DNA from 3 places in the Parashewanella spongiae genome. Region 1 is predicted to be linked to each of the others. Evidence: predicted binding sites of a transcription regulator. Region 1 holds the regulator's gene; each other region holds the start of a gene.

Region 1 (5,501 bases):
TTCGAGATCGAGGTTCATAACCGCTTTAACCGAAAGGTTAGGATCGCAAGTCAGTAAATCAGAAAGGGCGATGCCACCCAAGAACGCGTCTTTTCGATCAACCACATAAAGGGTATCTGTGGCTTCAGGTAGGCTACCACGACTTCGAAGGTACCTGAGAATCACGTCAATGGTTACATCAGGGCGGATCGTGACGGTATCGTTATTCATGATACTGCCAGCGGTGTCTTCTGGGTATGAGAGTGCGTGTTCGACTCTAAGTCGATCTTGGCTACTCATAGATTGTAGAACTTGTTGATAAATGCTGTCTGGCAGGCTTCTAAGTACGTAAGCGAGATCGTCCGTATCCATTCCTGCGGTTGCTTTAGCAACACGCTCTGGAGACATATTCATGATAAACGAGTCTTTTAGCTCCTCACCTAACTCCTCAAGGATGCTACCAGCTTGGTTGTGCTCGATTAATTGCCACAATACTTCACGGGTTTTTGGGGGGGATGACTCAAGGATCAAAGCGACATCAGAGGCTGGCATATCATGTAGCATGTGTCTGACGTGGACAAACATCCCACTATTTAATGCTTCGTTAAGTTGAAAGAGGCGTTGCTCAGTGAGTTCGTTATCGAGTGCTTCTACTGGCATGTGTCGTCTCCTTCTTGGCTGATTTATCCTATCATTTTATCTGTCATAAAGCGCTACTCCTGATGCTTTTATGCTATGGGTAATTTTAACTGATAAATCAAATTTTGCGTTTTTTACGAGATTTAATTGAATCGAGAAGGTTAAATTAACTCCAAGGCAGGTTATGGAAATAGTGATTAACTGGCTTCATCAAAGCAATCATTGATCAATTGACAAACCGAAGCTAATGCCGCTTTTGCATCTTTACCTTCTGCAATTACTGTGATGGTTTTCCCCATGCCGGTTTCTAGCATCAACAAGCCAAGTACACTGGATGCTGAAGCGGTTTTATCACCTTGTTTGAGCGTAACATTGGCATCAAACTCAGCGGCCAATACCGCAAGTTTCGTGGCTGCTCTGGCATGTAAACCAAGTTTATTGCAGATCGTTACTTGACGCTCAAGCTGTGCCATTATCCAGTTCCCTATGATGAGCTTTGACATTATGTTTACTGGATTGTAGGTATTTAACTAATTGTTCGGTGACATAAACGGAGCGATGTTGACCTCCTGTACAGCCGATAGCAATTGTCAAATAGCTGCGGTTATTGCGTTCAAGGTGTGGAAGCCAAGTATCAAGTAAGTTGGCTATTTGCCAGACAAATTTGCTGACGAGTGGCTGACATTGAAAAAACTCTTGAACAGGCATGTCCAATCCAGTCAATGGGCGTAATTCAGCTTCCCAATGGGGGTTAGGTAAAAAACGTACATCAAACATGAAGTCGGCGTCGGTCGGCATACCGTGTTTAAAGCCAAAAGATTCGACATTAATGGCCAGTTCTTTTTCGACTCGGCCTAATAAGATCTCTCTGACTTTATCACTCAATTGATAGATATTGAGCTGAGAAGTATCGATAAAGTGATCCATTAATTTTGACATAGGGCTGAGAAGCTCGCCCTCTAACTGAATCGCTTGAGGTAATGTCACTTCATTTTTCGAAAGTGGGTGTAAGCGCCGAGTTTCACTGTAACGTTTTAACAAAATATCATCGCTTGAGCTGAGATAGAAACTGGTCATTTCTAGCTCAGATAATTGGTCTAATTGCTGTGACAGTACTTTGTCTTGCTCAGGCATGTTTCGCACATCAACACTGATGGCTACGAAATCGTTACTGGGTTTGAGTTCATTAATTAAATCACCGAGCAAAGGAACGGGAAGATTGTCGACACAATAATATCCCATGTCCTCTAAGACCCGTAAAGCAACGGATTTTCCTGAGCCACTTCGACCGGAAACAATGACCAGCTTCATTGCGTTATCACCTGGTAGAGTTCTTGTTCATCGTGGATACGACGTAACTGTTTTAAGGTTTGCTTGTCACTGAGTTTTTCAGCAACGGCTGACAATGTGGTTAAATGCTGCTGGCATTGATCAGATGGCACCAATAAAGCAAACAAAATATCAACGGGTTGCTTATCAATGGCTTCAAATTGAACTGGCTGTTCACATTTGATAAGTGCGGCAATCGGAGTATCAATACTGTCTAATCGACCATGTGGTATTGCAATGCCATTACCGATACCTGTACTGCCCATTTTTTCTCGGCTCAATAGGCTTTCGAATATTTCTTGGCCTGATAAATCAGGGTACTGAGCGGCAATTAAATCGCTGATCAGCTCTAATACTTTCTTTTTGCTACCAGGTGTTGCACAAGTTGTGCATTCTGGTTTCAGGATGATTTTAAGTTCCATCATCAATAGTTAGTCAGCTTTTGTTTGTGTTTAATCACTTGTCTATCCAGTTTATCAAGTAAGGTATCAATCGCCGCATACATCTCAACGTGTTGTGATTTGGCATATACTTCTTTTCCTCTGAGCAAAATGGTTGCTTCAGCGGTTTGATTGGTTTTTTGTACGTTTAAAACAACGCGCACATTATTGATCTGTTCACTATGACGTTCAAGTTTTGCAAACTTATTGCTGACGTATTCTCTAAGTGATTGAGTGACTTCACGTTCCTGCCCAGTAATATTAATTTGCATATCCATTGCCTCCTGCTTGTGTTTTTTAAGTCATTACAAACTCTTGCGCTGATTTGATGGTGGTATTAGCATTGCTTCTCGGTATTTGGCTATTGTGCGCCTTGCAACATTAATTCCTTGTTCTGCCAGTAATTGCGCCATTTTATTATCGCTCAATGGCTTCTTTTGATTCTCAGCAGCAACTAATTTTTTAATGAATGCCCTGATGGCCGTTGATGAACATTCACCGCCATCGTCGGTCGCGACATGGCTAGAGAAAAAGTACTTAAGCTCAAAAACACCTCTTGGGGTATGCATGAACTTTTGTGTCGTTACCCGAGATATCGTCGACTCATGCATTTCTACTTCTTCTGCCACGTCATTGAGGATCATGGCTTTCATGGCTTCAGGGCCATGCTCAAGAAAAGCTTGCTGATTTTTAACGATGCAATTGGATACCTTTAATAAGGTATCATTACGACTCTCTATACTTTTTATAAACCATTTTGCATCTTGCAGGTGCCCACGTAAAAACTGTCCATCAGCATTGCCGCGACTTGTTTTAGCAAGCGCAGCATATTGTTGGTTAACCCCTACTTTTGGCATATTGTTGGGGTTAAGCTCTACGTGCCAGCGACCACTTTTTTTGGTTACTGATACATCCGGTATCACATAATCATCCGTCGTTTGACCAATGGATAAGCCCGGTCTAGGGTCTAAAGTTTGAATAAGTGCTATCGCCTCTTTTAGCTGAGCTTCTTTAAGCTTAGTTTTTTTCATCAGAGTTCGAAAGTCACGAGTAGCAATCAAGGGTAAAAATTCATGGGCTAACTGTTTTGTGACTTCTAGTAATGGTGTTTCGGGATCAATATGAGAAAGCTGAATTGATAAACATTCACTGATGTCTCTGGCGCCTACACCGATAGGATCGAAGTGCTGAACCCGTTTTAATACCGCTTCTACCTCGTCGAGTTCTACTTCTGGATCTCCCATTGCTTCAAGAATATCTTCGGTGGTTTGGGTTAAGTAACCACGTTCGTCAATGGCTTCGATAATGGTAGTGGCGATGGCAGCATCAATGTCAGTGAAAGGTGTGAGGTTTTTTTGCCATTCTAAATGTTCAAATAAACCGTGGCTGGTTGCTCCATGAAATGGCGTGTCATCATCAGAAATCATAGCACCAGAGCTTGAGTTTGGTGCAGCGGTATACACTTCATCCCACGTGGTGTCGACGGGCAGCTCTTCTGGCATTGAGTCTTGAGTCATGGCATCGGAGGTGTCAACGGCAGCGGTTTCTACTGGAGTAGAATCTTCGCTGGTGTCATGGCTATCTGTATTAAGGTTTTCACTGGTGTCGGTATCACCAAATTGTTCTTCATCGAGTTCTAATAGTGGGTTTGACTCAAGAGCTTGTTGGATTTCTTGCTGCAACTCTAACGACGACAACTGCAATAAGCGAATGGCTTGTTGCAGTTGAGGCGTCATGGTTAGACTTTGTCCCAACTTGAGCTGGAGTGACGCTTTCATGTTACCGCTATTCCCTTATTGTTATTTTTTCGTAAAAAACGTTGGCTTCATGCCTTAACTATAACGTGAATTGTTCGCCTAAGTACACTGCTCTGACTTGCTGATTATCTAATATTTCTTCCGGCGTGCCTTCGGCGATTAAGTTACCGTGACTGACAATATAAGCACGTTCACAAACATCCAGTGTTTCCCGCACATTGTGATCAGTGATTAATACGCCCAAACCGCGATCACGCAACTGTTCGATAATTTTTTTGATATCAATCACTGAAATAGGGTCAACACCGGCAAATGGTTCATCCAATAAAATGAACTGAGGATTAGCCGCCAAAGCGCGTGCAATTTCAACACGGCGGCGTTCACCACCAGACAATGACATGCCTAGATTGTCTCGAATGTGAGTAATGTGGAATTCTTCGAGCAAGTGTTCAAGTTGCTCTGAACGTTCGTTGACGCTTAAGTCTTTACGAGTTTGCAATACCGCCATGATGTTATCAAATACCGACAACTTTCTGAAAATACTGGCCTCTTGCGGTAAGTAACCTATGCCTTTGCGAGCGCGTAGGTGCATAGGGTCAAGGGTTAAATTGTCATCATCGATCAGGATTTCACCGAGATCGCTTTTTACCAGACCAACAACCATGTAGAAAGTGGTGGTTTTACCTGCACCATTGGGCCCGAGTAACCCAACGATTTGACCCGTTGAAATCGTTAAACTGACATCTTTAACGACTTGACGATTTTTATAACTTTTGGCGAGATGTTTGGCTGTTAAGGTTTTCTGAGTCATTGTTTTTTCTCAGTTTGAGCTTTTTTTTTGTCTTTCTCTTGCTTATTCAGCTTTTGGTAGTTGTCAGCAGGAATAACCGTTCTAACTCGGCTGTTACCATCTGAAGAGCTTTCTGCAATAGCGTGTTGATTTTCAATGTTATAACGAATGACTTCAGCGGTCCACTTGCTACCACCCACATCTAAAATGGCATTTCCGGATAGCACTAACGTACCCGTTTTTTTATCGTAACGAATTTTTTTTGCACTCGCCGTACCCTGTTGACCGTCATCCAATATTTGAAAAAATGTAGCAGGATTTCCTAAAACAGTTAAAATTTTATTGCCATTTTGTTTATCATTAAAAGCATTCAACTCTTCAGCGTTAATTTTGATTGTGCCTTGAGTGATTTTGACATTGCCTTTATAAAAAATAAGGTTATTTTGAAAATCGGCTTCAGAATGATCCGCGTCAATTTCAATGATTTGATTGATGTCGTCCAGTTTAGCTATCGAAGGTGTTGCTAATAGGCAACACATAATAGCCATTAATATTTTACTTTGCTTC
Region 2 (5,501 bases), 180 kb from region 1:
GGCGACTAACTCTTTGCCAGTTCCCGTCTCACCCGTGATCAAGACATTCAAATCACTATTCGCTACTACTGCGACTTCTTGATTCAAGCTGAGCATGGCTCGCGACTGACCGACCATTTCAGAATCTGCTTCATGATCTACGTGCTCATCATCATTAGCATTACCAGCGTGATCTTGCACAGCTCGTTGCTCTAATCGTTCAATCATTAAGGCATTATTCAGTGACACGGCTGCAATTGCGCTTAAACTACGTAACTCAAAATCACTGAATTGATCGAACTGCTCAGGATCAAAGCCATCAATGGTTACCGCACCAATTAATCGTTCATTGGCAAACAAAGGCAAACCAATACAAGCGTGAACTTTAAGCTCCTCACCTTGATTAGGGATTAACCCGTCATAAGGATCGTCTAAATCGCTGTCTGCCGGAAAACGAACCACATCACCAGCACGAGCGATTGCTTCTAACCTTGGATGTTCAGCCAAGACAAATCGACGTCCAATGACATCATCATGTAAACCATTTATAGCTAAAGGTGTAAAAAATTGCCCGTGATAAGACAAAAGTGCGGCCGCATCGCAATGGAGATTTTGCCTAATGGTGTCCAGTAAACGTGAAAATCGATCACGATTCGCCAGTCCAGAGGTGATGTCTAACGCAATACGAGTGAGATCAGATTGACTCAGTGCCATCGTAGCTTCCTCATTGGTATGAGACGGTGTGAACATAAAACAAATTCTCCTAAATACCGCGATGATCGCAGTGTCACTTGAACAAGAGTCACTTTAACACTCTGAGAATTTGTAAAATTTGATCCACATTAAAAAAGGAGCCCATAAGGGCTCCTAAATATTCCTAACGTCTATCGATAAAAGTAATCGTTTTAAGCCGTTTTAGGAGCAGTGATTGCTTTTTTGATTAAATCAAACAAGAACACACCAATGAACAAACCACCTGCTGCAAATATCACATCACCAACAGTACGTAACCATACTAAGTTTTCAACAGCCGCGCTGTGAATAACTTCTGGTGAACGCGCAAACCAGTAACCATTTTCAATTACTGCGAAGAACTGGATCAGACCCATTGGTAGCAATGACATGAATACCATAGCCGCTAGACCAATGTTCAAACTCCAGAATGCTTTCTTCAGCAAACCGTCATTCCAAAGTAAATTACCTGTTAGGCCACGGATACAGAATAACATCAAGCCGATACCTAACATGCCATATACACCCATGAATGCTGCGTGACCATGAGTAGCCGTCAAGTTAAGACCTTGAACAAAATATAATGAGATTGGTGGATTAATAAGGAAACCTAACATACCGGCACCCACTAAGTTCCAGAACGCTGTTGCCACGAAGAACATAATCGCCCAGTGATAACGCTCCATCCACGGACTTGCTTTACGCATACGATATGTTTCAACCGCTTCGAAACCAATTAGAGCTAAAGGTACCACTTCAAGTGCTGAGAACATCGCGCCCCACGCAATCACTGATGTTGGTGCACCAGTAAAATAAAGGTGATGCAAAGTACCAATCAAACCGCCAGTTAAGAAAATGACCGTAGCGAATAACACGGCACTATTGGCACTACGTCCACGGATAAGACCAAGACGCACAAGCATTAAGGCAATTACCGAAGTAGCAAACGTTTCAAAGAAACCTTCTACCCATAAGTGAACCACCCACCAGCGCCAGTATTCAGCAATCGCTAAGTTGGTGTGCTTGCCCATGAACAGACCTGCACCATAGAACAGACCGATAGCCACACAAGAAGCGTATAGGATCCAGATAACAGGACGCATTTCGCCTTGCTCTTTTAATGCCGGACGAATCGATGCAGTAACTAATGCCAACCAAATTAACAGTCCACCTAGAAGCAATACCTGCCATACGCGACCTAAGTCTATGTATTCATAACCCTGATGACCAAATAGGAAGTTCATGTCTAGGTCAAAGTACTGTTGTACCCCTAACCATTCACCAGCCATAGATCCCAGTACTACAACAACCAATGCAACCCATAACACATTCACACCAATGCGTTGGAATTTCGGTTCATAACCAGACAAGGCCGGAGCAATGTAAAGACCTGTTCCTAACCACGCCGTTGCAATCCAGAATACCGCAAGCTGGGTATGCCAAGTACGAGTGACTGAATACGGTAGAATTTCTGCTAATGGGAAGCCATAAAAATCTTGTCCTTCGACAGCGTAGTGAGCGGTGATACTGCCCAAGAAAATCTGCAGTAAAAATAGGCCAATCGCAGTGACAAAATACTTATACACCGCTTTTTGTGATTTCGTTGGCTTATTTTTAAATAAAGGATCTTGTTTAGCAGGAGTTGGTAATTCGTCGTGCTTACAACTGGCGTGATGCCAAATTAATGCACCCACACCTGCAATTAAAAATACAATACTGAGCACTGACCATACGACGTTATCTGAAGTTGGTTTGTTACCTAACTGTGGATCAAACGGCCAGTTGTTGGTGAAAGTGTAATCTTCACCTTCGCGTTCAGTAATCGCCGCCCATGCACCCCAAAATAAGAATGCATTTAATTGTTCACGACGAGCAAGATCAGGCACAGTGCCTTCTTTCATTGCATATTGCTCACGTAAGCTCGAAAGTTTAGGGTCGCTACCAAACAATGACAAATAATGATCTGAAACCACTTTAATCGCGGCTACGCGAGTTTCCGAAAGTGCCACATGGATAGTGCCATCACTGTTTTCTGTGATGGTATTCTTACGAATATCTTCACGTAACAGTTGTTCTAAACCAGCTTGTTTTTCAGTGGTTATCTTTGCAAATTCAACGCCATATTGCTGCTGTGCAACAATGTCTAGCCAAGCTTGCGCTTCACGATGTAGCCAGTCAGCTGTCCAATCTGGTGCCACGTATGAACCGTGTCCCCACACTGAGCCTAATTGATGTCCACCCATTGAACGCCAAACAAGTTGACCTTGCTCAACGTCTTTACCGCTGAACACAACATCACCATTGGTGCTGGCGTATTGCGTCGCGATAGGCGGTTTAGTTTGATAAATCTCACTACCCAAACTGAGTAGTACCGTAAATGATGCCACTAACACCATAAGCAGTGCGATGGCGGTAATTTTCTGTTTGCTCATACAAGCCCCTTGCGTCACAGTTTCCCAAAAGCGATTACCGCCACTATTGCGGCTTTCGTGCCAACATTGTAACCAGCTGTTTTTCAATGTAATTGACATTGATCAAGTGAATACAATTGTCTGTATGACAATCACAATAAAAGTGTTAAAAACACAGCGTTGTTAATTGCACAATCATGGTTATTTTTTTGTATTTAAAATTGTTAACCTAAACTAAATAACATACGGTATATAAAATAGGCTTGACGTGGGATAAGAGGAAACATGAAAGTCTTTAAGTCGAAAATTGATGCTTGGCTACTCATCATTTTCTTATTGATAATGACAATAAGCCTAGTTGCGGCTGTAATGATGATTGTGGAAAAACCAATATCACAGACTTATTTACTCTCTGCATTGTCTGTCGTTATTGGTGTCTTTTTGCCATTGTGGTTACTGTGTGGAACACGTTATATTGTCGATGATCCCGCTCACACCCTCATGATTAAAAACGGCCCATTTAAGTGGAAAGTCGTGATTGATTCCATTACCTCGGTACCCATCAGAAAATTATGGTTTCACCTAAAGAAAAACATGAATTTTTAGTAGCGTTGGCTCGATAGTTGAGCCAGTTAGGAACTGTCCCAAAATAACTTCCCTGTTTTGCTGTCGTTTATTTTTGAGCTTATACAAGGCGAAGAAAGTGTGGTGTAGTTACTCTACATAAGCTTTCGACAACACAGTAGAAGCCAAAAATAAACACAGCCCAAAGGGTTACGCTTAAAATTGCCACTCTCTGCGTTACTCATCTTTCATTTAGAATAACTAAACTTCATTCTTCGCGCCTTGATACTGGCAATTTTAAGCAGTAACAAATCGGGAAGTTATTTAGGGACAGTTCCTTAAAAGTAGTTGGGTAACTTTCTAGAAACTCATTTTGGGACAAAAATGTGTTACTCAGGAGAGAAAAAACAGCACATTAAGTTGTTGTGTTTGCAATTATAAAGTACTCAGTATGATTCTTTACAAAGTGCTCAACCAAACAAAATTAAGAAATATTCATGTTTTTGAAAGCACTTACCAGAGTATATTGAGCTTATGTTTCATATGGCTCAAAGATTTCAAAAAATACTTTGAGCCACTTCTAGAAACTATGAAGGACAGTAACTCAACTACCCTTTAGTTACCACAACACAAGGGGAATATTATGAGCACCGTCCTTCAAGTAAAAGATAACGCAAAATTTGTTAATTTGTACATTGCTTTTGAACTTAGCAGTAAAACTTGGAAGCTTGGCTTTTCAAATGGTGAAAAAAAGAGAGTCAAAACGATTGATTCCCGAGACTGGAAAGCCCTACATCATGAAATAGCCTTAGCAAAAGAAAAGCTATTCTGCGTTGAAAACTGCAAAGTCATTAGCTGTTACGAAGCAGGTAGAGACGGATTCTGGATACACAGAGCGTTAATTAAAGACGGCATCGAAAATCATGTGATTGACTCAGCCAGTATTGAAGTCAGCCGAAAACAGAAGAAAGTCAAAACCGATAGAGTTGATGTGATTGCTTTGCTCCGCTTACTGATGCGTTATCACTCTGGAGAGCAAGAAGCTTTAAATATCATCAATGTTCCAAATGTAGAAGCTGAAGATAAGCGACGAATTAACCGAGAGCGAGAACGATTAGTAAAAGAGCGTGGCAGTCACAGCGCACGAATTAAGTCACTTCTGTGTTTGCATGGTATCAGCGTGGAAAATATCTCTAAACTAAAGGGGAAAGTTAATCAACTTAAGACGGCGGTTCTCAATAAGCCTTTACCGACAGATTTAGTGACGGAAATAGAGCGAGAACTTGATAGGCATGAAATTGTCGACAAGCAAATTAAAGCAATTGAGAAATTACAAAAACAACGTGTTCTTGATGACTGTGATGACGCATCGCAAAAAATTAATCAGCTCATGCAGCTTAAAGGCGTAGGCTGGCAATCGAGCTGGGTATTAGTAACAGAGTTTTTCCATTGGCGAGAATTTAAAAACGCTAAACAAGTGGGAGCTTGTGCAGGAATGACACCAACGCCTTACGATAGTGGTGACAGTCAAAGAGAGCAAGGCATTTGCAAGTCAGGTAATCGACGAATACGAAAGATTATGGTTGAACTCAGTTGGTTTTGGTTACGGTATCAACCCAAATCAGAATTGAGTTTATGGTTCGAACAGCGTTTCGCTCATGGCAGTAAACGAATGAGACGCATCGGCATTGTTGCTATGGCACGTAAACTTCTTATCAAACTGTGGAAGTATTTAGAGCATGGAGAAGTGCCATCAGGTGCAACGATGTCACTTTAATCAAAATAACCAAGTAAAGAGTAAAATGTAGTAAAGCG
Region 3 (5,501 bases), 900 kb from region 1:
TGACATTGCGCACACGGAATAGTTATGTGGTTAAGGCTAAATAAGAAATAACTTTTTATCTATTTTTTACTTAAAATTAACCGATATGAACATTTTTACAACACAAAAATGAGTAACCATTCATTAATTTTGGTTTTTTAATAGGTGTACTCAATGTCAGGTTCAACAAATTTATTTAGGTTTATATATTACTCACTCGTGCGGTTGATCTGCCACATAATACCCATAAAAAATCCCACAGTATTACTACAGTGGGATTTAGTCACGCTAGCTTAAATTAAAGCTAAATTGAATTAACCGCGTGAAGCACGTTTGCGATCATTCTCAGTCAAGTGTCTCTTACGAACACGAATGCTCTTAGGTGTTACTTCAACCAATTCATCATCATCGATGAACTCTAACGCTTGTTCAAGAGTGAGCAAGATAGGTGGAGTCAGAACCTGTGCTTCATCCGTACCTGAGGCACGCATGTTAGTCAGCTGCTTACCTTTCAAACAGTTTACTGTTAAGTCATTTGAGCGAGCATGAATACCAATTACTTGACCTTCATAAACTTCAGTCGCGTGACCAATAAAGAGACGACCACGATCCTGCAAGCCAAATAGCGCAAACGTCAAAGCTTTACCCGTTGCATTTGAAATCAATACACCATTACTACGTTGACCGATATCACCTTCTTTTACTGGACCATAATGATCAAAAGTATGGTAAATTAAACCAGTACCTGAAGTTGCTGTTAAAAATTCAGTTTGAAAACCAATCAAGCCACGACTTGGAATGATAAAGTCGATACGAACGCGGCCTTTACCATCTGGTTGCATGTCACGCATGTCAGCCTTACGAGTTCCAAGCTTTTCAATCACGCTACCTTGGTGATCTTCTTCAACGTCAACAGTGACAGTTTCAAATGGCTCACTCTTTACACCATCAATTTCTCTGACGATAACTTCTGGACGAGAAACGGCTAATTCATAACCTTCCCGACGCATGTTTTCAATCAAGATTGAAAGGTGTAACTCACCACGACCAGATACTTTAAAACGATCTGGGCTATCCGTTTCTTCAACACGTAATGCTACGTTATGAACAAGCTCTTGCTCTAGACGCTCAAGAATATTACGTGAAGTAACGTACTTACCTTCTTTACCTGCAAACGGAGAGGTGTTTACTTGGAAAGTCATGGTGAGCGTTGGTTCATCAACACTCAGTGGTGGCAATGCTTCAGCCGCACCTACAGCACAAATTGTATCTGAAATTTTAAGCTCACCAAGACCTGTAATAGCAACGATATCACCAGCGTCTGCACTGCTCACTTCGTGACGATCTAAGCCCATGTAACCTAATACTTGTCCCACTTTACCGTTACGAGTTTGGCCATCAGCGCCAACAACCGTTACTTGTTGATTAACTTTCACGCTACCACGTTTGATACGGCCAACACCAATTACACCAACATAAGAGTTGTAATCAAGTTGAGAGATCTGCATTTGGAACTCACCTTCAGCGTCAGCATCAGGGTAAGCTACTTTATCGACGATAGTATCGAACAATGGTGTCATGTCTTCGCTTTCTACATCTGGATCTAAGGTTGCGAAACCGTTCAATGCAGAAGCATAGACAACAGGGAAATCTAATTGCTCATCGGTGGCACCCAAGTTATCGAACAAATCGAAGACTTGATCCATAACCCAATCAGGACGAGCACCAGGGCGGTCAATTTTGTTGATAACAACAATTGGCTTAAGACCTTGCGCAAAGGCTTTCTTAGTCACAAAACGCGTTTGTGGCATTGGACCATCAACGGCGTCAACTAAGAGTAAAACAGAGTCAACCATAGATAGGACACGCTCAACTTCACCACCGAAGTCAGCATGGCCAGGAGTATCTACGATATTAATACGGTAGTCATTCCACTTGATGGCCGTGTTTTTTGCCAGAATTGTGATTCCACGTTCTTTTTCAAGATCGTTTGAGTCCATCACCCGTTCAGCGGCTTCACCTCGAGTTTCAAGGGTCCCTGATTGCGCCAACAATTTATCAACCAAAGTCGTTTTGCCATGGTCAACGTGAGCGATAATGGCGATGTTACGTAATTTTTCTAGCACTGAATAAGCCTCATACCATCAAATAAAATACACATGTTCTTATATTAGCTGACAATTATTTCAATTGATCGAGCCGTATAAAAACTAAGCAACGAGGATCGTTACCTTAAAAAAGCGGTGTATTCTACTCTAGCTGACTCCTTAGGCACAGGATTATTTTTTGTTCAGTTCAATTATTTTCCAGTAAAACCTACAAAACCTTGCACCATAACTGTGCAACTAAGCACGCTTCAGGTGCAAAAACAGAGTTTCACATTTAATAGTAATCATATTTATCTTTTTATTTTAGTTGGTTACAAAAGTGGCATAAGTTTCGCTTAACACATGAAGATGACCAAACGTGCTAAAATTCAGTGTTGTAAAAATGCATGTTAATAACAATTAATGCAAAGAACTCTATCCTACCGGAGAAAACAGAATGTCAGTTGAAGCAGTGCTTAAGCAACTTGAAGACCATGAAGTAAAATTTGTTGATTTACGTTTTACCGACACCAAAGGTAAAGAGCAACACGTATCGATTCCATCTCATCAGGTAGACGAAGACTTCTTTGAAGACGGTAAAATGTTTGATGGTTCATCCATTGCGGGTTGGAAAGGCATTAACGAATCTGACATGGTATTAATGCCAGATCCTACTACTTTTGTTCTTGATCCATTTACTGAAGAAACAACGGCACTCATCCGTTGTGACATTTTAGAGCCAGCGACAATGCAAGGTTACGATCGCGACCCACGTTCTATCGCGAAACGTGCTGAAGATTATTTGCGTGCCACAGGCATCGCTGATACGGTTTTAATTGGCCCAGAACCAGAATTTTTTGTATTTGACGATGTACGCTTCGGTAATGACATGTCAGGTAACTTTTTCAAAATTGATGCTGAAGAAGCTGCATGGAATTCAGCAAAGTCTTACGAAGATGGCAATACAGGCCACCGTCCAATGGTGAAAGGTGGTTATTTCCCAGTGGCGCCTGTCGACTCATCACAAGATCTTCGCAGTGCGATGTGTTTACTTCTTGAAGAAATGGGTCAAGTTGTCGAAGCCCATCACCATGAAGTAGCAACAGCAGGTCAAAATGAAATTGCAACGCGCTTTAATACCTTAACGACTAAAGCGGACGAAATTCAGATTTTAAAGTATGTTGTGCACAATACTGCACACGCATACGGAAAAACGGCGACTTTTATGCCTAAGCCAATTGTGGGTGACAATGGTAGTGGTATGCACGTACATCAGTCATTGGCGAAAGACGGTGTAAACCTATTTTCTGGCGAGCAGTATGCTGGCTTAAGTGAAATGGCTTTATATTACATTGGCGGCATCATCAAACATGCTAAAGCATTGAATGCCTTTACCAACCCAAGCACCAACTCATACAAGCGTTTGGTTCCTCATTTTGAAGCACCTGTGATGCTGGCATATTCTGCTCGTAACCGTAGCGCATCAATTCGTATTCCTGTAGTACCAAGCCCAAAAGCTCGTCGAATTGAAACTCGCTTCCCAGATCCACATGCGAATCCTTATTTAGCCTTCTCTGCTTTGTTAATGGCTGGCCTTGATGGGATTCAAAATAAAATTCATCCTGGCGATGCGATGGATCAAGATCTATACGACTTGCCAGCAGAAGTGGCGGCTGACATTCCTCAAGTAGCAACATCTTTAGAGGATGCACTTGCACACTTAAAGCAAGACACTGACTTTTTAACCAAAGGCGGTGTTTTCAGCGAAGATTACATTGAATCTTACATTGCATTGAAGACTGAAGAAGCTGAAAAAGTAAGCCGTACAACTCACCCAGTTGAGTTTGAACTGTATTACAGCTTGTAATTGTTTCTTTTGACGTCAAATGAATCACCCCGCCCTAAAGGGGCGAGGTATCGTTTAACCTAAATAAATCGGTTGGGAGCGTTCATATACGCAGAAAAAATTACTGAGCTATCGAAAATTTTCTCTGCGTTTAAGAGCGCCACCAGCTGATTTCTCTAGGATTAAAGCCCTACATCAAGATAGGGCTTTTTATTTGGATAAAAGAAGTTACGCGAAGACGGCTTGCAATGGCGGCACAACTTGTTTCTTGCGGCTCAATACACCGGGTAACCAAGCACGACCATTTTCAGACGATATTTTATAGGCGTTTTCACTTAACTTGGCATCATCACTCACTATCAACAATTCAGAGCCTTCTTTCATGATGTCCGTTAACAACAACATCACTGTGTGACGGTTACCTTCTTTTTTGAGTGCCGCAATATCCGCTTCTAAGTCTGCTTTTATGTCATCAAATACCGATAAATCGACAACTTCTAACTGTCCAATACCGATCAAGTTACCGTTCATATTGAAATCTTTAAAGTCACGCATGACAAGATCGCGTGCCGACGTACCGCTCACATCAGATTTCATGTTAAACATTTCCATGCCCAATGCTTTAAAATCTTCTATGTTGGCAATTTCAGCCAAGGCTTCGACACAACGAATATCGGCAGTAGTGCACGTTGGAGACTTAAATATCACAGTATCGCTCAAAATAGCGCATAACATAATGCCGGCGATATCTTTTGGTATTTCTACATTATAAAAATCATACATCATCTTGATGACGGTATTGCTGCAACCCACAGGGCGGATCCAACACTCAAGTGGCGTTGAAGTGGTTAAGTCTCCAAGCTTATGGTGATCTACAATACCGACAATAGTCGCTTCTGCAATATCATCTGGTGCTTGAGTTAATTCCGAATGATCAACAATGTATACCTCTTCACCAGCATAACTCAATTTAAGCTCTGGCGCTTCAAAGCCAAATTTATCCAAAATGAATTGCGTTTCTGGTGAAGGCTCACCTAAACGTGCCGCTATAGCAGGTTCATCAATCTGGTTTTTTAAGTAGGCCAGAGCAATTGCTCCACAAATTGAATCTGAATCTGGGATCTTATGACCCACTACATATATTGACATTGCACACACTCTCCAATTAATTTTCAATGATTTTAACAAAACTATTCCCGTTTCAACAATATCCCCTATCATTGGACTTAAAGCTCACTGAAACGCTATGATTATGACATCTCACTATTGATGTCTCTTTTCATGAATTTATCTGCCAGAGCCGCTCAACCCTCTAACATTCTGATCCCCAAGCATGCTGATGCTTCACTGACTGTAATCCAATTTCTCACTACGAAATTTCCGCGAATTGCAAAACAAGAATGGTTTGCGCGAATACAAAATGGCAAAGTCCACTGGCAATGTGGTGAAAAAATTAGTCATGACACTCTTTGCCAACCCCTTAAACGTGTCTATTACTACCGAGAAGTGGCCCAAGAAATAAAAGTTCCGTTTCAAGAACAAGTTCTTTATGAAGACAAGCGCATCATCGTCGTGTTTAAACCACATTT

Evidence for each region. Region 1 encodes sigma-54, which starts transcription at its own class of promoters, with help from an activator protein. Its sites were predicted from a motif close to GTTGGCACGNNNNTNGNNT; they were not measured.
Region 2: the regulator sigma-54 is predicted to act here: its motif matches at 3,190-3,208, upstream of E2I05_RS20695 (nitric-oxide reductase large subunit).
Region 3: the regulator sigma-54 is predicted to act here: its motif matches at 2,406-2,424, upstream of glnA (glutamate--ammonia ligase).

The regions. Positions count from the first base shown of each region.
Region 1 is NZ_CP037952.1:5,045,173-5,050,673, reverse strand. Features, by position in the region: gene mgtE (magnesium transporter) at 1-639, opposite strand, end outside; gene E2I05_RS20005 (HPr family phosphocarrier protein) at 816-1,091, opposite strand; gene rapZ (RNase adapter RapZ) at 1,078-1,929, opposite strand; gene ptsN (PTS IIA-like nitrogen regulatory protein PtsN) at 1,926-2,369, opposite strand; gene hpf (ribosome hibernation-promoting factor, HPF/YfiA family) at 2,372-2,659, opposite strand; gene E2I05_RS19985 (RNA polymerase factor sigma-54) at 2,693-4,165, opposite strand; gene lptB (LPS export ABC transporter ATP-binding protein) at 4,224-4,955, opposite strand; gene lptA (lipopolysaccharide transport periplasmic protein LptA) at 4,952-5,501, opposite strand, start outside; gene lptC (LPS export ABC transporter periplasmic protein LptC) at 5,490-5,501, opposite strand, start outside.
Region 2 is NZ_CP037952.1:5,221,834-5,227,334, forward strand. Features, by position in the region: gene norR (nitric oxide reductase transcriptional regulator NorR) at 1-693, opposite strand, end outside; gene E2I05_RS20695 (nitric-oxide reductase large subunit) at 885-3,143, opposite strand; gene E2I05_RS20700 (PH domain-containing protein) at 3,408-3,728, shown strand; gene E2I05_RS20705 (IS110 family RNA-guided transposase) at 4,330-5,463, shown strand.
Region 3 is NZ_CP037952.1:478,086-483,586, forward strand. Features, by position in the region: gene typA (translational GTPase TypA) at 294-2,105, opposite strand; gene glnA (glutamate--ammonia ligase) at 2,524-3,933, shown strand; gene E2I05_RS01660 (manganese-dependent inorganic pyrophosphatase) at 4,141-5,061, opposite strand; gene E2I05_RS01665 (pseudouridine synthase) at 5,194-5,501, shown strand, end outside.